2 regions of the Paenalkalicoccus suaedae genome follow, and region 1 is predicted to be linked to the other one. Evidence: predicted binding sites of a transcription regulator. Region 1 holds the regulator's gene; the other holds the start of a gene.

Region 1 (4,218 bases):
GCCTAGTACGGATCCGATGGTAAAGATCGTAAGTCCGATCAAAAAGAGTTGCTTTTTACCGATTTTATCTCCGAGGTAGCCGGTTAGCGGCATCGTCATCCCCATTGTGACCATAAAGATCGTAATGACCCAGCCCGTTGCAACGGCATCGGAGTCAAAGACGCGCATTAGCTGTGGCACGGCGGGATTTAGCATACTGTTATTTAATATGATGGTGAATGTTCCGAGTAGAACGGAAATGACAACGAGCCATTTCTGTGGGATTTTAGCCATGGTGTTCTCCTTTTTTGAAGTTGGTTCGCGGTGGTGATGGTTTGGTTAGTGCTTATATAAGTGTGTTTAGATTGAAGGTTTCTTTCGAGTTCCGAATCAGTAATATTCCTCTATCATACCATGTTGGGGTGAAAGTTGCTTACGAGGTGTTTGGTTTACTTGCTAGATGAATAACTGCTAACTAATTTAGTGCTTTTAGCTCTTCGAGCTAAGTGAATAAGTGCCAACTTGTTTAGGGCGTCTAGCTCTTGGAGCTAGACCTTATTTAGATGCCGAAGTGCCAATCTGTTACTTTCGGTTTTGGTAGAGTATCAGGTTTGAGTCGTCAGCTCTGCGGACACTCTACGACATTAGCAGGGTCTAGGTCTGAGCCTCCTCGTGCTGCAGGAGTCGACTGTCGTCTCCTCCTAAACGCATCTCTGTGGGGTCTCATCCCTAGCCAATTCCTGCTAATTGTCTCCGAATGTCCTCCGAGTCTGCCGCCTCTTGAGCTTCTATTGGGGAATGCCAGATTACTTAGAGATGTTCATGATAGTTTGTGTTTCCATTTTGCTTTCTCGTCACTTCTACCACGGTTCGCATCACAACTGGCAATTTTCTCTTCATTTCATTACCGCTTCTCTTCACAACGCAAACCGTTCGCTTCACTTCTTACTTGCTCGTCATTTCTACCACGTTTCACATCACAACTAGCAGCTTTCCCTTCACTTCGTCACCGCTTCTCTTCACAACACAAACCGTTCGCTTCACTTGTTTCTTCGTGCGCTCTTTTATAAGTGGCAGTTGAGCAACTGATGGTGCCTTACTGATGGACTGTGAAGGGAAAGAGAAAGTGAACGTATCAATCCATTTACCGTCGCCGTAGGTGCTCCGAAGCGGCGGGCGCGTATTACCAGTGGTAGCACTTACGCGCGGCGAAAATCCTTTCGCACGTCCCCTGGACGGGCGAAATAGTTGAGCAAGCCACCACCGGTAGTTGCGCCCGCCGCGCAGGGGCACCGAAGGTGACAGCACTTGACCTTGACCTTGATCTTGCTCTTTCCCTTAACCCCAAACAAAAAAGCCCGAACCACATAGGCTCGGACCCTCCCTTAATTCGACGACAACGGATAGTGCTTTAAGAAATAAACAAGTGACTGCAACTCTACCGACAGATCAATATGATGCACACGAACATCGTCCGGTACAGACAGTCTCGCTGGAGTGAAATTCAGAATACCCTTGATGCCAGCTTCCACTAGCTTCTCCGCAATCCCCTGCGCTGCACTTGATGGGACCGTTAAGATTGCAACGTCTAAGTTCCCTTCAATATGACGCTTTAAATCATCAAAATGATGTACAGGTACATCGCCAATGACCGTGCCGACTGTATTTTCGTCCACATCAAAGGCCATCTCAATGCGTGTGTTATTGCTCTTACTGAAGTTGTACTTTAAAAAGGCTGTGCCTAGGTTACCGACGCCGACGAGTGCTACTTTTGTAAGCTCGTCTTGATCGAGTGTTTTGCGGAAAAAGGAGAGGAGGTAATTGACGTTGTAGCCGTAGCCCTTCTTCCCTAATGCGCCAAAGTACGAGAAGTCGCGGCGAATGGTGGCCGAATCGACCTTCACCGCTTCACTTAATTCAGACGACGACACTCTCGTTTTGCCTGACGTCTGGAGTCCTTCAAGAAATCGATAGTATAACGGCAGTCGCTTTGCCGTTGCCTGTGGAATTTTCGCTTGATCCATATCCATCTTGTATGCCCCCTGTAATAAAGCTTTTAACATTATATAAGTAAAACATTAGCCTGCTAGGTTGATAACGCTTCCAATCTTTTAAGTGACAAATAGCTTACTAAAGTAAGCATCCTATCTAGCAGTATATATGTAATAACCTTCACAATCCAGTTTTTTGCGATATTTCCGCAGTCACGTTCTATTCTACACTATTTTGTGTCCCTGTGCAGAGATCTTGGTCATTGAATAGTTGCCAGAGGCACAACACTTCCTGTACGCTTAACGTAGACTATAACGTGAGGATGACCTAGCTATGATTTTATTACAGTGCGCTCAGCTATCCAAATTCTTTGGATCCGAGCAAATTTTATCAAATGTGAAATTGGAAATTAAAAGTCGCGAGCGCGTGGCACTTGTTGGTCGCAACGGCGCCGGCAAGTCCACCCTCTTAAAGGTGATCGCCGGTGAGATGAACTATGATAGTGGCACGCTCATGATTCCAAAGGAGACCACGATCGGCTATCTCGCTCAGGACAGCGGCCTCGAGACCTCCCGCTCGATCTGGGATGAGATGCTCACCGTCTTTACCGAGGTGAGAAACATGGAGAAGACGCTTCGCAAGTTAGAGGAGCGAATGAGCGATCCGATGCAAGAGGACTATGAAAAGATTTTAAAGGAATATGACCAGCTTCAGCTCGACTTCCAGGCTCGTGGAGGGTTTCAATATGAAGCTGACATTCGCAGTATTTTATCAGGACTTCACTTTACTTCGTTTGATTATGATACACCGGTTGAGTCTCTTAGTGGAGGGCAAAAAACGCGCCTTGCTTTAGGAAAGCTTCTGCTCTCTAAGCCGGACCTGCTCATTTTAGACGAGCCAACAAACCATTTGGACATCGACACGTTGACGTGGCTAGAAGGCTATTTGTCCGCTTATGACGGAGCTGTTTTGATTGTTTCTCACGATAGATACTTTTTAGATAAGGTTGTAGGGGTCGTGTACGAGCTGTCGTTCCGCCAGACGCGCCGATTCGTCGGGAACTATTCATCGTATTTAGATGAGGCCGCGAAGCTTGAGGAGCAGGAGTGGAAGCTGTTTGAGAAGCAGCAGGGTGAGATTAAGAAGCTCGAGGATTTTGTGCAACGTAACTTGGCGCGTGCGTCGACGAGTAACCGTGCGAAGAGTCGTCGTAAGCAGCTTGATCGTATGGAGCGCATGGATCGGCCGCGGTCGGACGATAAGTCTGCGCAGTTCTCGTTTGGGATTACGAAGCAGACGGGTAATGATGTCATGAAGATTGATAGCCTCTCACTCGGGTACACGGATGAGGCGCTTGTGACGAACCTTTCGCTCGATCTATCGCGCGGCGAGAGTTTAGCGCTCATTGGTCCGAACGGGATTGGGAAATCGACGCTGTTAAAGGCGATCGTAAAGAAGTTAAAGCCGCTCGCAGGATCGATTCATTACGGTAGTAACGTGGAAATTGGCTACTACGATCAGGAACAAACGGAGCTCCATTCGTCAAAGACCGTCTTACAGGAGCTGTGGGACGATTATCCACAAACGCCGGAGAAGGATATTCGTACGGTACTTGGGAATTTCTTATTTAGTGGCGACGATGTGCTAAAAAATGTCCAAGATTTAAGCGGTGGCGAGAAGGCGCGTCTTGCACTCTCAAAACTGATGATGCAAAAGGCTAATGTCCTCATTCTCGATGAGCCGACGAACCACTTGGATCTCGATAGTAAAGAGGTGCTCGAGGAAGCCTTGATTAGCTATCCAGGCACGATTATTTTCGTCTCGCACGACCGATATTTCGTCAATCGTATGGCGACGCGTGTAGCCGAGCTCTCGCCAACTGGCGTCACAAGCTATCTCGGCGACTACGATTACTACGTGCAAAAGAAGCTCGAGCAGGCTGAGCTAAAGCGTCTTGCCGAGGAGGAAAATAAGCCGGCGGTTTCAGACGTGCAGGCTACTCCTTCTTCTAAATCCGACTATCAGGAAAACAAGGCGAAGCAAAAGAACGAACGTCAGCGAAAGCGTCGCATTGAAGAGCTAGAAAATGCGATTGAGCAGAAGGAAACGGTGATCGAAGAACTAGAAGCGAAGCTTGTTGATCCGGAGGTATTTGCAGACCATGAGAAGGCTCGTGAGGTGAACGAGCAACTGGAGGCTGCGAAAGCAGAGATGGATGAGGCGTTCGAAGAATGGGAAGCGTTACAG
Region 2 (4,218 bases), 1.2 Mb from region 1:
AGCGTTTCCTGGATGAGTCGCTCTTGCTCCTTCTCATCTAGCTCCTTCTCAATAACCTTCGATGCGATAAGAACAGATAGTGTCGAAACTTGCTCACGAAGCGCGGAGATCGCTTGCTCCTTTTCCGTGTTAATTTCTTTCACTGCATTATCTTTCATTCGCTCTGCTTCAAGACGTGCATTTTTGATAACATCTTGCGCTTGCTGATCGCTCATCTTCTTCGCATTTTCCACGATTTCTTTCGCTTCCATACGAGCCGCTTGAATAGCTTCGCGCTGCTCCTCTAAGTATTTCTCAGATTCTTCGCGATTCTTTTCAGCGGAAGCGATTTGATCAGCAACGTGTTTTTCGCGCGTTTCCATCATATTCATGACAGGTCCAAACGCAAACTTTTTAAGTAATAGTAGAAGTACACCGAACGCAACTAGTTGGTACAGCGCATTCCACCATGCAATTTCAGTTATATCAAACAACGTTGTCGCCTCCTTTTCACTCCATCATCGATACAAAAGGAATGGCGAAGAGTGTAAAAGTACGTTCTCCGCCATGTGCCTGTAGGCGTCTATCGCCTATTAAATGTTACCTAATAATAAGAACGCAATTACGATTGCGAAGATAGGTAGTGCCTCTACTAACGGTACACCGATGAACATGATTGTTTGTAGTGGACCGCGCATTTCTGGCTGACGAGTTACTCCCTGAAGTGTGTTAGCAACAACGATTGCTACCCCGAATGCTCCTGCGATCGCTGCTAAACCTGCTACAATACCTACTGCAATAGCTACTAAACCCATAATAAAAAATCCTCCTCTAAGATACTTGAAATTATTGTTTGCTTTATTAAATAATTCGCCCTAAGCTAGAGCGCTTATTTACAGAAAATTAGTGCTCTTCGTTCACTTTGTGTGCCATGTAAACCATCGTCAGCATACAGAAGATGAATGCCTGAAGGGATCCGATGAAGACACTGAATGCCTGGAAGATAACAAGTGGCGCAAACGCCCCGATCATCCAGAAGATACCTGATGTACCTAGACCAACTAACATCATAAGGATAACTTCCTTCGCATAGATGTTAGCGTAAAGACGCATACCTAGCGTTAATGTGTTGGCAAAGTCCTCAATCACCTTAAACGGTGCCATAAAGAAGGCTGGTCGGAAATAATCCTTCCCGTATTCCTTAGGTCCTTTGAGCTTGATACCGTAAATGTGTGTAAGGATAATGATAAATGCTGCTAATGAAATCGTTAATACTGGATTTGACGTTGGAGAGTTCCACCAAACATAGTGATCTCCACTAGTCGCAAGCTCGAACGGTACCCCTAGCATATTTGCCACGAAAACATACAGGATTAACGTAAGTCCTAACATAATGAAGCGTGAGCCGGTTTTCCAGTCCATATTTGCGCTAATAATGTTTTTAACAAATTGGACAAGATACTCAAGCGCATTTTGTGCTCCGGTCGGATACATTTGGATTTTACGTGACATGAAGAAACACACGAAAAATACAATTGCCATAGAGACAGTAACCATGAGCATATTAGGTACGTTAAGCGGAATACCTAGGATATCAATCATGTAATATTGTGTATCCAATCTTGTTTTCACCTCTCTCTCTGATGCATTGAAAGCCCCAACTGACAGCAGAAGCCCACGTTATCGTAAATGCTTAATTTGTAAAATCGGATCAATAAGAAGGATGACATACGTGACAGCAAGTCCGACAATAACGCCCGTTAAATCAAAGACATTTGGGAACTGCTGTGCAAGTACTAGTGCCACTACAACGATCATCAATCTTCCTACGGTCCCGATTGAGAAACGATACTTGCGGTCTGCCTGCATCTGGCTAATGCGCTTCACCTGAAAATATGTAGTAATAAGATTCAGTAAACTAAAGCTCGCACCAAGGGCAACTCCGAAAAAGAATCGTGACATGGAGGTCATAACTGCGATGACGACAAGCACGGCAATAATAATCAGCGTATACGTGACATAACGCTTTGCTATGCGTTTATAGTCATTCATCATGTAGAATCGTCCTCCAAAAACTGTTGCACCGTCTTGTAGATGCCATAAGATGTAACGACTAAGCCAATGAGAAACCCGAGCACAAGAAACAGGCCGCTGCCGTCATAACGGCTGTCGAGCCACAAGCCAACTATAACGCCTAACAGAACTCCCCCGATTGTATACGCCGAGATTGTTGACATAAGAGCAAATGCTTTCATTGCCTTTCTGTTGCGTGGTTGTTGTGCCATTTGTATACGTCCTCATTTCACTTTTGCGCACCATACAACTTATACCATGTGTTATCGTACAATAGTCGCCCATGAGTGTCAACCTCATGAAAGCGCGTCCACCCTACGCTCACAAAGCATATACCGTTTTCATTTCTCCTATGTAAAAATGTGAGAAAATCCTGTGTGCACGCTTTCTATTATACATAAGTTTGTGAAAAATGTCTGTTATATTTGTAAGAAATTTAATTGTGAATTTTTTGTGAAAAGATAGCCGTGCCATAGGTTTAATGGCACGGCTCTAACGGTTTAGATAAACCTCTTTATTTTGTGATTAAGGAGTGCTTAACGCTTCTGCTCCAACTAGATAGACTTCTTCCATGCCATCGCTTTCTGCTCCCTTTGTTGCTGTTAGCGAAACAATATACGTTCCTGCTCCAACGTCCACATCCACGCTCGTTCGATAAATCCCTCGCTTTACCTGCTTTTCGTCATGAAGCACACCAATAAAGCTACGTGTCACGGAATCATAAAGCGTAACCTGAACATGATCTGCTCCTTCTGGTAAGTAAGCTTCTACAGATAGTCCTCCATGCTCTTCCTGCTGAAGCATGAATGACGTGACGCGAGGATAATCTGGTTCATCCACGATCCATGAGATAGGAACGTCAATCGCCTCATCACTATCAACGATGTTTGCTTGTAACCAAGCTGTATGAATCCCTGCTACCTGCGCTTGTAACGAGACAGGCAACGTCACTTTTTTCGTCTCTCCTGCAGAAAGGGTGACCTCTAATGCGTCCGTTATTTCTGATGTGATACGCAAGGTTTGAGGAGTGTCCGTCACATTTTGCATATGAAGCGTAAAGGGTTGATTATCTCGAAGTGGCTCTGGCGTCAAGAGAATGGTGGCGTCGAGCGCGGCGTTAATATCGAGTCTGCCTGCTCCTTGCGCGTAGGCTGGGAGTGGATCTCCTTGGTCATCTGTGAGTAGTTTGGCGGAATTAATGAGTGCTGCTTTGATTTGCTCTGGGGTCCAGTCGGGGTGCTTTTCTAAAAGCAGTGCTGCCGCTCCAGCTACGTGTGGCGCTGCCATACTTGTGCCGTTTAAGCTTGTATATCCATTTGGGGTAGTGCTATCAATTTGCACACCTGGTGCTACTAGGTCTGGCTTCATTTCCCACGTGTGGGTGACTGGTCCTCGGGAGCTAAAGGGGGCTACGGTGTCTACGACGAGGTGATAAATGGTGCGAAGGGGTTTTTTACTATCTTGGATAAGCTTGGCTTGATCATTCGTAATTGAGGCCACTGGCAGGTTGATGGATTCTTCGAGCATACCAGCAAAAATGCCTTCTCGATTATTTGCAATAAGGAGTGCTTTCGCTCCATTTGCTTTTGCAAAGTTTGCTTTATCCGTAAAGCTGATGCGCCCTCGCTTCACGAGTACAATTTTCCCAGCCACGTCCGCACTTTCGTAATCCGCTTCCTCGCCATAATCTAACGAAACGATCTCATAAGCGCGGGTGAGGGTCCACGGCGCTGCGCGAAGCATTGGCTCGAGAGGAATTTCTTTGTCATTTACGTGAATCGATGGGAGCCTAAGTGGTGGTGTCGAGGCTCCCACGGAGATGGCTTTTGAGGACGTTCCCGGAGATCCAACACTCCATAGACCAGGACCACTGTTGCCACTTGACGTGACGGCCACGATCCCTTTGTCTACGACTCGATCCAGAGCAACACTCGTTGGCCAGTCTGGTCCATTAACCGCATTCCCTAAAGAAAGGTTAATGACATCGACACCCTCTTTGACTGCTGCATCAATAGCTCGAAGCACCTGCTCTGTCGTCCCCATCCCCATAGGACCGAGAGCGCGATACACGTAAAGATCCGCTTCAGGCGCAACTCCTTTGATGCGACCATTCGCTGCGATAATACCCGCGACGTGCGTCCCATGAAAGGTTGCTGGCGACTTTGT

Evidence for each region. Region 1 encodes Rex, which represses fermentation and respiration genes when NADH is low (regulators of the CRP and FNR family bind a similar motif). Its sites were predicted from a motif close to TTGTGAAATATTTCACAA; they were not measured.
Region 2: FLK61_RS17960 (AtpZ/AtpI family protein) is a predicted target of Rex. The motif match lies at 2,493-2,510, and genes of this name have one in related genera.

What each region holds. Positions count from the first base shown of each region.
Region 1 covers NZ_CP041372.2:719,875-724,092, reverse strand. The annotation lists partial or broken gene FLK61_RS04135 (MFS transporter) at 1-273, opposite strand, end outside; gene FLK61_RS04130 (redox-sensing transcriptional repressor Rex) at 1,365-2,009, opposite strand; gene FLK61_RS04125 (ABC-F family ATP-binding cassette domain-containing protein) at 2,305-4,218, shown strand, end outside.
Region 2 covers NZ_CP041372.2:3,517,200-3,521,417, forward strand. The annotation lists gene atpF (F0F1 ATP synthase subunit B) at 1-473, opposite strand, end outside; gene atpE (F0F1 ATP synthase subunit C) at 573-794, opposite strand; gene atpB (F0F1 ATP synthase subunit A) at 883-1,581, opposite strand; gene FLK61_RS17955 (ATP synthase subunit I) at 1,660-2,034, opposite strand; gene FLK61_RS17960 (AtpZ/AtpI family protein) at 2,031-2,264, opposite strand; gene FLK61_RS20270 (S8 family serine peptidase) at 2,578-4,218, opposite strand, start outside.